DNA from 2 places in the Streptomyces sp. NPDC059248 genome. Region 2 is predicted to be linked to the other one. Evidence: riboswitches for the same ligand, from Rfam matches in the RefSeq annotation. Region 2 holds a riboswitch; the other holds the start of a gene.
What was found. A riboswitch is a leader RNA that binds a small molecule or an ion and turns the genes downstream of it on or off. The one in region 2 is predicted to bind guanidine.

Region 1: another riboswitch for guanidine. It lies ahead of ACFXG1_RS17460 (agmatinase family protein); the one in region 2 lies ahead of ACFXG1_RS02150 (DMT family transporter).

Annotation. Positions count from the first base shown of each region.
Region 1 is NZ_JBHYZV010000036.1:80-6,049, forward strand. It holds gene ACFXG1_RS17455 (hypothetical protein) at 45-551, shown strand; guanidine-III (ykkC-III) riboswitch at 805-871, shown strand; gene ACFXG1_RS17460 (agmatinase family protein) at 883-2,169, shown strand; partial or broken gene ACFXG1_RS17465 (aminoacyl--tRNA ligase-related protein) at 2,356-2,775, opposite strand; gene ACFXG1_RS17470 (MFS transporter) at 2,968-4,191, opposite strand; gene ACFXG1_RS17475 (ArsR/SmtB family transcription factor) at 4,188-4,535, opposite strand; gene ACFXG1_RS17480 (LacI family DNA-binding transcriptional regulator) at 4,864-5,934, shown strand.
Region 2 is NZ_JBHYZV010000003.1:71,492-77,461, reverse strand. It holds gene ACFXG1_RS02165 (DUF3618 domain-containing protein) at 149-469, shown strand; gene ACFXG1_RS02160 (GroES family chaperonin) at 598-900, shown strand; gene ACFXG1_RS02155 (DJ-1/PfpI family protein) at 1,026-1,769, shown strand; guanidine-III (ykkC-III) riboswitch at 1,850-1,927, shown strand; gene ACFXG1_RS02150 (DMT family transporter) at 1,975-2,295, shown strand; gene ACFXG1_RS02145 (transglycosylase domain-containing protein) at 2,404-4,821, opposite strand; gene ACFXG1_RS02140 (ABC transporter permease) at 5,071-5,871, shown strand.

The sequences.
Region 1 (5,970 bases), on a different contig from region 2:
TTCACGATGGGTCTGATTCGACCTAGGATCGCAGGACCGCCCGCATGATCGCCCCGGAAGTCCGCCGGCTGCTCGACACGGCACGCGCCCTCCTGCCTCGCGAGACGGAGTGGAGCATGATGAACTCCGTTCCCGCCGGGCACACGGGTCGCCTGGATCCCTCCCTGCCCGAGACGTACCGCGAGTACCTCGGTGTCGTCGACGGCGGCATCTTCAGCGCGGTGGTCCTGCATGACGCCGGGTACGCCGCCCGGAGCCAGTTCCTCGCGGATACCGTCGACGGCGCCCCGGTCACTCTGGGACAGCAGGACTGGTTCTGTTTCGGCAAGATCAATGAGGACCCGCTCTTCCTGCGGCGCGCCGACGGTACCGTGTGGGGTTTTCCCGACCAGGGTGTCATCTGGTGGCAGAGCGATGTCTTCGAGCAGTGGGGCGACGACCTGAACGCCTTTCTCCGCGACACCGTCTTCGGCTCCGGCTACCGGACCATCAGCGGTACCGAAGACGAGGATCCCTGGTGGCAGGTGCTGCGGGAGATGGGGCGGGTCTGAGGCCGGGGCCGTGCGGGAGGGCGCCCGGCGCGAGGCCGCCTCCGGTGTGTCGCGGACGAACGCCACCACCGAGGGGTCGTAGAGGGCAGCGCGCCATAGGGGTTGTCGGTGTCGGGGAGGAAGGTGGCCTCGCCGTCGAAGAGGAAGATCGGATCCCCGGCCCGCGCGCCGGCTCCCATCCGGTCGGGACGCCGCCTCCTGTGCCGGTCAGAGGCCCGGTGTCGGCGTTCCGGTGCCCGGTGCTACAGTGCCGAACAGGTGCTATCAGAGCATCTGCCGACGAGGGTGGCCGTACCGGTTCCGCGTAAAGACGGCCTCGTTGGAGGCTGAAATGCCGAAGACGCCCGATCCCCTCGACCGCGACGAAGCGGTCACAGCGCGACATGAATCCCCGCACCATGAGCACGGCGACGGTCCGTCGCCTTCCCCTTCGCACTCCCACTCCCACAGTCATGGGCACGCCCACTCGCACAGCGACGCCTTCGCCGCGAAGGAAGGCAAATGGGCGCAGCTGGCCGAGGAGCGGATCTCCCTCTTCCGGCATGACGAGGAGATCCAGCGGGGCCTGGCGCACGGATTGCCCGGGTCCCCGACGCTCGTCGACAAGACGATCCCGACGTTCTCACGCGGTGAACTGCCGCACTTCGCCGGTGAACGGGGGACGTTCCTCAAGTCCCCCTTCCTGGAGGACGTGAACGAGGTCGAGGACGCCGAGGTGGCCGTCTTCGGCGCGCCCCTCGACTCCGGTGCCACCTACCGGCCCGGAGCCCGGTTCGGCCCGCAGGGCATCCGGCGGTCCACGAACCTGTTCGGTACCTACTGCTTCGAGCTGGGCGTCGATCTGCGCGAGCAGCTCAACATGGTCGACATCGGCGACGTGTTCACCATCCCCGGCAATCTGGAGAAGTCGTTCGACCAGATCAGCCAGGCGATGGCGCATGTCTACCAGCGGGGGGTGTTCCCGGTCATCCTGGGCGGTGACCACTCCATCGGATACCCCACCATCCGGGGCATGGCGCCGTACGTCGACGGGAACATCGGGATCATCCACTTCGACCGGCATGTGGACACCCAGGAGACCGATCTCGACGAACGTATGCACACCACGCCGTGGTTCCACGCGACGAACATCAAGAACGCGCCCGCGACCAATCTGGTCCAGGTCGGCATCGGCGGCTGGCAGGCGCCGCGCGCCGGGGTCAAGGTCGGGCGGGAGCGCGGCACCACGGTGATCACGGTGGGCGACGTCGAACGGGTCGGGATCGACAAGGTCGCCGAGATCGCGCTGGAGACGGCGTGGAAGGGTGCCAAGGCGGTCTATCTCTCCTTCGACATCGACGTCATCGACGCGGGCTTCGTCCCCGGCACCGGCTGGCCGGAACCCGGCGGGCTGTTGCCGCGGGAAGCCCTCAACCTCATCAGGAAGATCTCGGCACCCGGCCTCGCCGGACTGGAGGTCGTCGAGTGCGCCCCGCCGTACGACTGGGCGGAACAGACGGCGTTGCTCAGCTCGCGGGTGATCCTGGACTCGCTCGCCGTACTGGTCAAGGAAGGACATCTGGGTCGGAAGGCGGCGGTCAAGGACCGGCACGCGTGGGGGCCGCCGACGGCGCTCTGACAGCGCTCGGACAGCGCTCTGAGGGCGGTGGTCGGCCGGGGTCGTGACCCGATCCCGCCGCCGTGACGTCGGGCGCAGCCCGGCCGGGGTGCCGACGGGCCGGGAGCGGCGATCGCTCCCGGCCCGTGGTCGGCGCGCCGCGTGACCGCGCGATCCGGGGTTCCCCGGTGAACACCCGCGATCCAGCCGGCCGGCGGTGTCGGTGACCTGGACGTCGATTTTGGGGCCGTAGAAGGCGGCTTCTCCCTCGGTGGCTTCGTAGGGCAGTCCTGAGTGGTCGAGGATGTCGGTGAGCTGGATGGCCCGTACCCGGGTCAGTCCGCCGAGTACGCCGGAGAGTTCGGAGCGGTACATGCCGCCGAGTTCGGCGATGCGCAGGGGCAGTTCGCGGTAGCTGTGGGAGCGGGAGCGGTAGATCACGGCGTGGTGGGGGCAGAGGCTGGGGCGCAGGACGATCTGCTCTCCGCCGAGGTCCATCGGGGGGAACATGTCGTCGCTGTAGTGGGCCCAGTGTCCGGAGATCTCGTACAGTTCCCGCTTGCCGAGGACGGGTGAGTACACGTGCTGGTAGCCCGCTCGCCGTTCGGCGGCGCGGATGTACTCCTCGGCACCCGCGCGGCGACCTCACGGTAGGCGCCGTCCAGCGGCGCGGCCCTTGCCGCCGGGTGGGGGAGTTCGGCTCGGGGTGCGGCGCGGACAGTACCGGACGCCGCCGGGAGTCCGTGAGCAAGCCCGTGCCGATCCCGGCGGGCCCGGCCTTCTTGCGCCTCGTCAGGTCCGGCAGCGACTTCGACGCCTTCAGGACTGGCAGGCCCCCGGCTCAGCCGGAGTGTGCTGAGCCGTCGGGGTCCGTGGGGCGAGGGCGTCAGGCGTGGCGGCGGGGGCGGACCGGGGTGTCAGCCGGGCGACCAGTACGGCGAGTACCACGCCGCCCGCGACGGTCAGCGCCGCCCATCCCGGCAATGTGCCGGCGCCGGCGCCCCCGGAGAGCAGGGCGCCCCCCAGCGCCGACCCCGTGGCGGAACCGAGGTACATCGCGGCCATCTGGAGGGCGACGACGGACATGGCCTGCTCGGTGCGGTCCCGGGTGAGCGCCTGTTGCAGGACCGGCACGCTGATCCAGCCGCTCGCACCCCACACCGCGGTGGCGATCAGCCATGCCGCGGGGTCGTCGACGAGCCAGACGACGAGGAGGGAGGCGAGGAGGAAAGCCGGGACGACCGGCATCAGCCGTCGGGGGCCCAGCGTGTCCAGTGGTCTGCCGATCAGGCCGGAACCGAGTACGCCGCCGATGCCCCAGGCCCATACGAGTGCGAAGCCCCAGCCGTCCAGGCCGCTTTCGTCGGCCATCGGCAGCAGATAGGTGTAGAGACCGAGGCTCGCCAGCCCCAGGACGAAGGAGAGCGCGATGCCGAGGGCGACGCGTGGGCTCCTGAGCGCGGCGCCGTTCCCCGAGCGGCGGGAGTCGGGAAGCCGTGGCAGCGTGCCGGAGCGCAGGGCGAGGGCGAGCATACTCAGGACGCCGATGAGCACGACGAAGCCCATCGTCCCGCGCCACCCCACCTGTTCGCCGATCAGCATGCCCAGCGGCACGCCGGCGACGGTCCCGGTGGAAAGGCCGAAGGTGACCATCGCCATCGCGCGCCCGCGCTCGTGGTCCGCCACGAGGGCTCCGGCCGTCGCCGTGGCGACCGCGGTGAGCACGCCGGCCCCCGCGCCCGCGACCACGCGGGAGGCCAGGAAGACACCCAGTGTCGGTGCCAGCGCCGTGGCGAGGTTGCCGAGGTTGAACGTACCGAGCGCGACCAGCAGCCCGGTACGGGTCGACCCGCCGACCAGGACGCGCGAGAGTAACGGGCCCGCAGCCGCGTAGGCGGCTGTGAACGCGGTGACACCCAGTCCGATCGCGCCGGCCGTCGTGGCCAGGGAGCCGGCCATGTCCGGCAGGACACCGGCCAGCACATAGGCGTCGATACCCAGGGAGACCGCGGCGACGACCAGCGGCCAGATCTTTCCGATCACGCGACATCCCCCTCGGCCCCGGCCCCGGCCGCGTCCTCGTAACCGGCCAGGACCGTCCGAACCAGGCCGGGGAACCGGGCCTCGAGGTCCTCGGCGCGCAGCCGGATCAGGCACTTGCGTCCCTCGGCGCGGACGAAGACCACCCCGGACTCCCGCAGCAGGCCGGTGTGATGGGTCAGCGTCGAGCGCGGCAGGTCGGGGCCGAGCTCCAGGCTGTCGACCTCCCCGCGCTCGGTGAGGACGCGGACCATCGTCAGGCGCAGGGGCTCACTGAGCGCGAACAGCACGCGCGGGAGCGCGATCTCAGCCGTATCGGGATGGTGGTACGTGCGGGCAGCCGCCATCGCTGCACTCCAATCGTTCGGGAATTCTCGAACGAATATAGTGCGGGAATTCTCGAACGATCAACCCCCGGCGGCACGGTCTCGCACCGGTGCCCCTGTCGCGCGGGGGTCGCGGGCCGCCCCGCGAACCCGGGGTGGGTGAGGGGTGGTGGTCGAACGGGCCGATCCGTATCCGTCCCGGCCGGTGCTGGCTGGTTTCCGCTGCTCACGGCGGGTGCCCTTGCTCCCGTGGACACGTGCGACCTAGGGTGAATGCGCTTTCATCGTGCATCGGCCCCGGCCCTGCGCGGGACATCCACGAGACAGAAGAAGCGGACGGTCGGTCTGCGTGAGCGCCCCCACTGTGTACGACGTCGCCGAGAAATCCGGCGTCTCCATCGCGACGGTGTCCCGGGTCTACCGGAACCCCGATTCGGTACGCGCCGGGACCCGGGAACGGGTCCTGGAGGCCGCCCGGGAGCTGGGGTACGTACCGAGCGGCAGTGCGCGAGGGCTGGCCAGCCGGGCCACCGGTGTCCTCGGGCTCTGCTTCCCCGACTACGCCGATCCCGACGCCGAGGCGGACGCCGCCGACGCCGATGACGACGACTCCGCCGTGATGCTCTACTCGGACCAGATCATCCGGGGGATGGAGCGCGCCGCCAGGCGCCACGGCTACGCCCTGCTCATCGCGGCGTCCCTGGAAGGCGGGCCCAGAAGCCTGGTGGAGCAGGTCGCCGGACGGGTCGACGGCTTCGCGGTCCTGGCGCGTACCGTGCCCACCGAGGAGTTGGAGATCATCTCGCGGCGGCTGCCGGTGGTCATGCTGGCCGGGCCGCGCGAGATCGACCACCTCGACCACATCGAGGTCGCCAACGCCGAGGGCGAGCGCGAGCTGACCCGTCATCTCGTCCGGGACCACGGACTGCGCCGGCTGGCCTTCGTCGGCGGGGAACGGGACTCGCCGGACGCCGAGGCCAGGTTCGACGGCTTCCGCGAGGCGTGCCGGGACGCGGGGATCGCGGTGGCGGGCGAGCCGGACGTCCGGGTCACGATGATGACCCAGGCCGAAGGGGCGCGGGCGACCGATGCCCTGCTCGACCGGCCGGGACCGCGCCCGGAGGCGTTGCTGTTCGCGAACGACCAGATGGCGATCGGCGCGCTGCACGCCCTGGAGCGCCGGGGTGTCCGGGTGCCAGGCGACATGGCCGTCGTGGGGTTCGACGGCATCCCCCTGAGCCGGATCGTGCGCCCGGCGCTGGCGACGGTCCGGCAGCCGATGCGGCGACTGGGGGAGGAGGCGGTGGATCTGCTCGTCCGCCGGCTCGGCGACCGCTCGCGGGAGCCCGTCTCCTTGATGCTGCCCGTCTCGGTGGCGCGGCGGGGCAGCTGCGGCTGCCCCGTGACGTCTCCCGCCTGAGCCGCCGTACGGCGAATACCCCGCCTCCCGCCCGGC
Region 2 (5,970 bases):
GCGTGGTGTACGCCGTCGAGCGTAATGGGGGTGCCGTGGGGTGCGACGGCGGCAGAGCTGACAGACTGTCGAGGAAGAATCGCCGGATCCGTACGGGAATCCGTACCGGAACCCGACGAGCCACGGAACCAACCACGGAGGCGGCGCGGTGTCGGACGCGAGGACCCCAGCGCAGATCGAGGCGGACATCGTGCGGCGGCGCGGCCGGCTGGCCGAGACGCTCGACGAGATCGGGGTACGGGTACACCCCAAGACCATCGTCGGGGACGCCAAGGCGCAGGTCGCGTCCCAGGTGGACCAGGCCAAGGGCCGGGCGCTGGACGCGGTGCAGCGCACCGTCGACAACGTACGCGCCCGGTTCGTCACCGAGGACGGCGCCGCCCGTCTGGAGCGGGTCGTCCCGGTCGCCCTGGTCGTCGTCGGCCTGGTCGGGCTGCTCGCCGTCTCGTCCCGTAAGAGCAAGGGCTGATCCGGCGTGTTCCCACGGCTCCCGGGGCCCCGGCGGGCGCCGGCCGGCGGGAGTACGGGTAGGTTGCACGCGTGAGCGCCGACACCACCCGAGACACCAGTACCCAGCACGACAAACTCCCCATCAGGATGCTGCACGACCGCGTGCTGGTGAGGACCGACATCCCGGAGGGCGAGCGGCGCTCCAGCGGCGGCATCGTGATCCCCGCGACGGCGGCGGTGGGCCGCCGGCTGTCGTGGGCCGGGGTGGTCGCCGTCGGCCAGAGCGTCCGGACCGTGGAGCCCGGTGACCGGGTGCTCTACGACCCCGAGGACCGGGCCGAGGTCGAGGTGCGCGGTGTGGCGTACGTCCTGATGCGCGAACGCGACCTCCACGCCGTCGCCGCCGACCGCTTCCAGGGCTCCGAGGACAGCACCGGGCTCTACCTGTAGCCGCGGCGGATCCACGGCGCCGGCGGATCGATGGTTCCGGCGGGCCCGGCGGGAACTCCCCGTACGCGGGGGCCGACTCCTGAAGGAGACCGACCCCCGCCGAACAGGAGACCCGCATGCCGCCCATGAACCGCCGGGACGCCCTCCGTACCTCGACCGCGCTCGGTGCCGCCGGAGCCCTCGGCGCCGCCGCCGGAACGGCCCCGGCCGCCGCGGGCAGCCGTGAACCGTCCGACCGCCGGACGGGACCGCTGCGCGTCCAGGTCGTCATGTTCGACGGCGTGGAGGAGCTGGATTTCGCCGCCCCGTACGAGGTCTTCGCCGCGGCCCGGTTCTTCACCCCGCGCCCGGTCGAGGTCGGCTATGTCACGGCCGACGGTTCCGGCGGTGTCACCGCCTCCTACGGCACCCGGATCCGGGGCCTCGGCCCCTGGGAGCCCGACGAGGCCGATGTCCTCGTCGTCCCCGGCGGCGGCTACGGCCGCGCGGACAGCCCCGGTGTACGGGCCGAGATCGCCCGCGGCACCCTGCCCGCGGCCCTGGCCCGCGCGATACGCCCCGGGCTCACCATCGGCGCCGTCTGCACCGGTGTCATGCTCTGCTCCGCCGCCGGGCTCACCCGGGGCCGCCCCTGCACCACCCACCACCGGGCGCGGGCCGATCTGGAGCGGCAGGGCGGGATCCTCAAGAACGCCAGGGTCGTCGACGACGGCGATCTGGTGACGGCCGGCGGCATCACCTCCGGCCTCGAACTCGCCCTCCGGCTGGTCCGCCGGGAACTGGGCGCGGACGCGGCCCTCGGGATCGAGACGATGCTGGAGTACGAGGCACGCGGCACGGTCTGGACACCGGACCCGGCACGGCGCTGACCGCCGCCGGGCCGCCCGTCGCGGCCGTGGTAACCATCCCCGATGGCTGAAAACGGCCCTGGTGACCCAGGTCACCGGGGCCTTTGCCCCCGCTTTGCTAAGGTTGGGGCATCCCGACGAGACGCGCCGTACCGGGTCAGCCGCAAAGACGACGCACCCCTGGAAAGAAGCCCGTGAAGGGCTCGGACGTCTCGGAGGTGCCGTCATGGCATGGGTTCTGCTGATCATCGCCGGTGTGCTGGAAGTCGGCTGGTCGATCGGAATGAAGTTCACCGAGGGCTTCACCAAGCTCTGGCCCAGCGTGTTCACCGGCGCGGGCATCGTCGCCAGTATGTTCCTGCTGGCGCAGGCCGCGAAGACCCTTCCGATCGGTACCGCCTACGGCGTCTGGGTCGGTATCGGTGCCGCGGGTGCCGCGATCGTCGGCATGGTCGCCCTGAACGAGCCCGTGACCGCGGCCCGGATCTTCTTCGTCTCCCTGCTGCTCGTCGCGGTCGTCGGCCTGAAGGCCACCTCCGGCCACTGAGCCGCACCCCTCATCGCCGAGGCGCCGCACCCTTCCCCCGGGGCGCGGCGCCTCGGTCCGTCTCATCCCCCGGGCCGGTCAGTACGGGCGGCGCGGGGCGCGGGCGGTTCAGTACGGGCGGCGCGGGGCGCGGCCGGTCGGCAGGGGAGCCACGCCCCCGGCCCCGGCACCTGGGCCCGGTCCCGGCTCCTGGTCCCGGAACACGTCGCCCGGGCCCTCCGGCAGGCCGATGGGGCCGCCGCCGGCCGGTGGTACGTCCCCGATCCCCGGCGGCGGCGACGGCGGGACCTCCTCCGGCGGCGGCGGCACGGTGACCACCGGCGGCGGGCTCGCCCCCGGCGGCGCGGTCGACACCTCGTCCGACGGACCTGCGCTCGTCGGCGCCCCCGTCTCCCCGTCCGGCGACGCCCGCTCCGTCGACCCGGGTCCCTCGTCGTACGTCCCCTCCTCCACCACCAGCTCGAAGTCCCTGATCCCGGTCTCCTCCAGGGCGTCCCCGGTGAACTGGCCCCAGACCCGCGCGGGCGCCCCGCCGCCGTTGATCCGGGGCAGCCCCATCGCCCCGTACAGCGGCTTCTGCACCCCCGTCTCCGGGTCCTGGCCCATCACCGCCACCACCGTCGCCAGATCGGGTGTGTACCCGGCGAACCAGGCCGCCTTGTCCTCCTCCGCCGTGCCCGTCTTCCCGGCCGCCGGACGGCCCGCCGTCTGCGCCGCCGTACCCGTACCGCCCTCCACGACGCCCTGAAGCACCGCCGTCGTCGTATCGGCGGCCTCCCGGCTCACCACCCGCCGCTCCCGCCGCTCCGGCAGCACCACGGTCGCGCCGTCCTTGCTGACGCTCGCCACCAGCGTGTACCCGCCGCGGCGCCCGTGGTTGGCGAGGGTCGCGTACGCCTCCGCCATGTCCAGCACGCTCGCCGTCGCCGGACCCAGCGCGATCGACGGCGACGCCGACAGATCGGGGGTGCTCGCCGGGAGGCCGAGGGCGATCGCGGTCCGCTTCACCTCCGCCGGGCCGACGTCCACCGCGAGCTGGGCGTAGACCGCGTTCACCGACTTGTCCGTGGCCGTCGCCACGGTGATCGGGCCGTACGAGGTCCCGTCCTCGTTCTCGGGGGCGTACCGGCCCCCGCTCCAGCCCCGCACCGGGCGCCGGTCGTCGCCGTCGTACACCGTCGCCGGGGTGATCCGGCGGCCGTCCTGGGTGCGGGAGCCGTGCTCGACCGCGGCCGTGAGCACGAACGGCTTGAACGTGGAGCCGACCTGGTAGTCCCGCCGGGTGGCGTTGTTGACGTACTGCCGGGTGTAGTCGACCCCGCCGTACAGCGCCACCACCCGGCCCGTCGCCGGGTCGATCGAGGCGCCGCCCACCCGTACGTTGCGGTCCGCCGACCGCCGCTCCGGATCCAGCTTCGCCGTCACCTGCTCGGTCACGGCCTTCACGAAGGCGTCCTGCTTGGGCCGCTCCAGCGTCGTGGTGATCCGGTAGCCGCCCGCCGCGAGGGTCTGCTCGTCCACGATCCCCCGGGACGTCAGATACTCCTCCACCGCCTGCACGACATAGCCCCGCTGCCCCGAAAGGCCCGTCGCCGGACGGGCGCTGAGCGGGGTGGGGAAGACCATCGACGCCCGCTCGGCCGGGGTCAGCCAGCCCGTCTTCACCATGCCGTCGAGCGTGTAGTTCCAGCGGGCCAGCGCCGCGGGCCGGTTCTCCGGGTGGGTGGTGACGTCGAACGCGCTCGGCGCGTTCAGCAGCGACGCCAGATAGGCGCCCTCGGCGGTGGTCAGCTTCGACACGTCCGTCCCGTAGTACGCCTGCGCCGCCGCCTGCGCCCCGTACGCGTTCCGGCCGAAGTAACTGGTGTTGAGATACCCCGCCAGGATCTGGCTCTTGCTCTGCTCCCGGCCCAGCTTGATCGCGATGAAGAACTCCTTCCACTTCCGCGACAGGGTCTGCTCCTGGCCGAGGTAGTAGTTCTTCACATACTGCTGGGTGATGGTGGAGCCGGACTGCTTGCCCTTGCCGGCCAGGGTGTTCCAGGCGGCGCGGACCATCGCCTTGGGGTCGACCGCCCGTTCGGCGTAGAAATCGCGGTCCTCGGCGGCGAGCACCGCCCGCTGCACCGTCAGCGGAATCTGCGCCAGGGGGACGTTCTCCCGGTTGACCTCGCCGTCGACGGCGAGCCTGCCGCCGTCCTCGTACAGATAGACATTGGACTGGGCGACGGCCGTCGCGTTCGCGGACGGGATGTGCACCAGGGCGTATCCGGCGGCGAAGGCGGCGACGAGCAGCGCGCCCACGACGACGATCCCGGCCAGCAGCATCCGCCAGGTCGGGATCGCCCGCCGCCAGCCGGTCCGGCGGCGCCTCGGCTTCCGGCCCGGGCCGCGCCCTGCCTCGGGCCCCGCCCCCGGCCCTCCCGGCCCCGGTCCTGGTTCCCACTCCGGCGTCCGTTCCCGCCCGGGCCCGGACGCGGTCGCGTCCCGGGGGCTCCACCCCGGTCGCGGTGGCTGCTCGCTCATAGGCACATACTGCACTTTTCGGTCTGCTGTTCCCCGGACCCGCACGGGTGAGGGCCGGGGAAAACGGGTCGCGCGGCACCCGGCCGCGTACTAGGCTCCTGCGTTTTGGCACCCGGGCCTCCCGCGGCGCCCACGGTCCGGGAACGCCGGGCGCCCGGAGACAACGGCACGACGCGACAGCACGGTTCTGGGGAACCGCGACGGCACGCCACCGGGCACAACGAGACGCGACAGGGGAGGGAAACGCACGTGCGGCTGTACGGAGTCGTGGCCGTCGGCGGATTCCGGCGGTTCGCGGCCTATCGGATGGCGACTCTGGCCGGGGTGTTCACCAACACCGTCTTCGGCTTCATCATCGCCTACACCTATATCGCCCTCTGGGACCAGCGTCCCCACCTCGGCGGTTACGACGTCGAACAGGCCCTCACCTACGTCTGGCTCGGGCAGGCGCTGCTGATGGCCTGCGCCATGATGGGCGGCGGCTTCGAGACCGAGCTGATCGAACGGATCCGTACCGGCGACGTCGCGATCGACCTCTACCGGCCCGCCGACCTCCAGGCGTTCTGGCTCGCCGCGGACCTCGGCCGGGCCTGCTTCCATCTGCTGGGCCGCGGCGTCGTCCCGATGACGATCGGCGCCCTCGTCTTCGAACTGGCCCTGCCCTCGTCGGCGCTGACCTGGATCGCGTTCCTGCTGTCGGTGGCGCTGGGGCTGATCGTGAGCTTCGCCTTCCGGTTCCTGGTCGCGCTCTCCGCGTTCTGGCTGCTGGACGGGGCCGGAGTCACCCAGATCAGCGCCCTGGTGGGGATGTTCTTCTCCGGGATGCTGCTCCCGCTGAACGTCTTCCCCGGCGTCCTGGGCGATATCGCCCAGGCGCTCCCGTGGTCGTCGTTCCTCCAGGTCCCGGCCGATGTCCTGCTCGGCGTCCGCACCGGCACCGGACTGATCGAGGCGTACGCCTTCCAAGCGGGCTGGGCCGTCGCCCTGCTGGCGGCGGGACGGGCGCTCCAGACGGTGGCGACGCGCCGGGTGGTGGTCCAGGGTGGCTGAGCCGACGATTCCGGAACGGCCCGCGCCCATTCCGGAACGGCCCGCGCCGATTCCCGGGCCGGTCCCCGCGGCGACTCCTGATCCGGCTCCCGCGCCCGT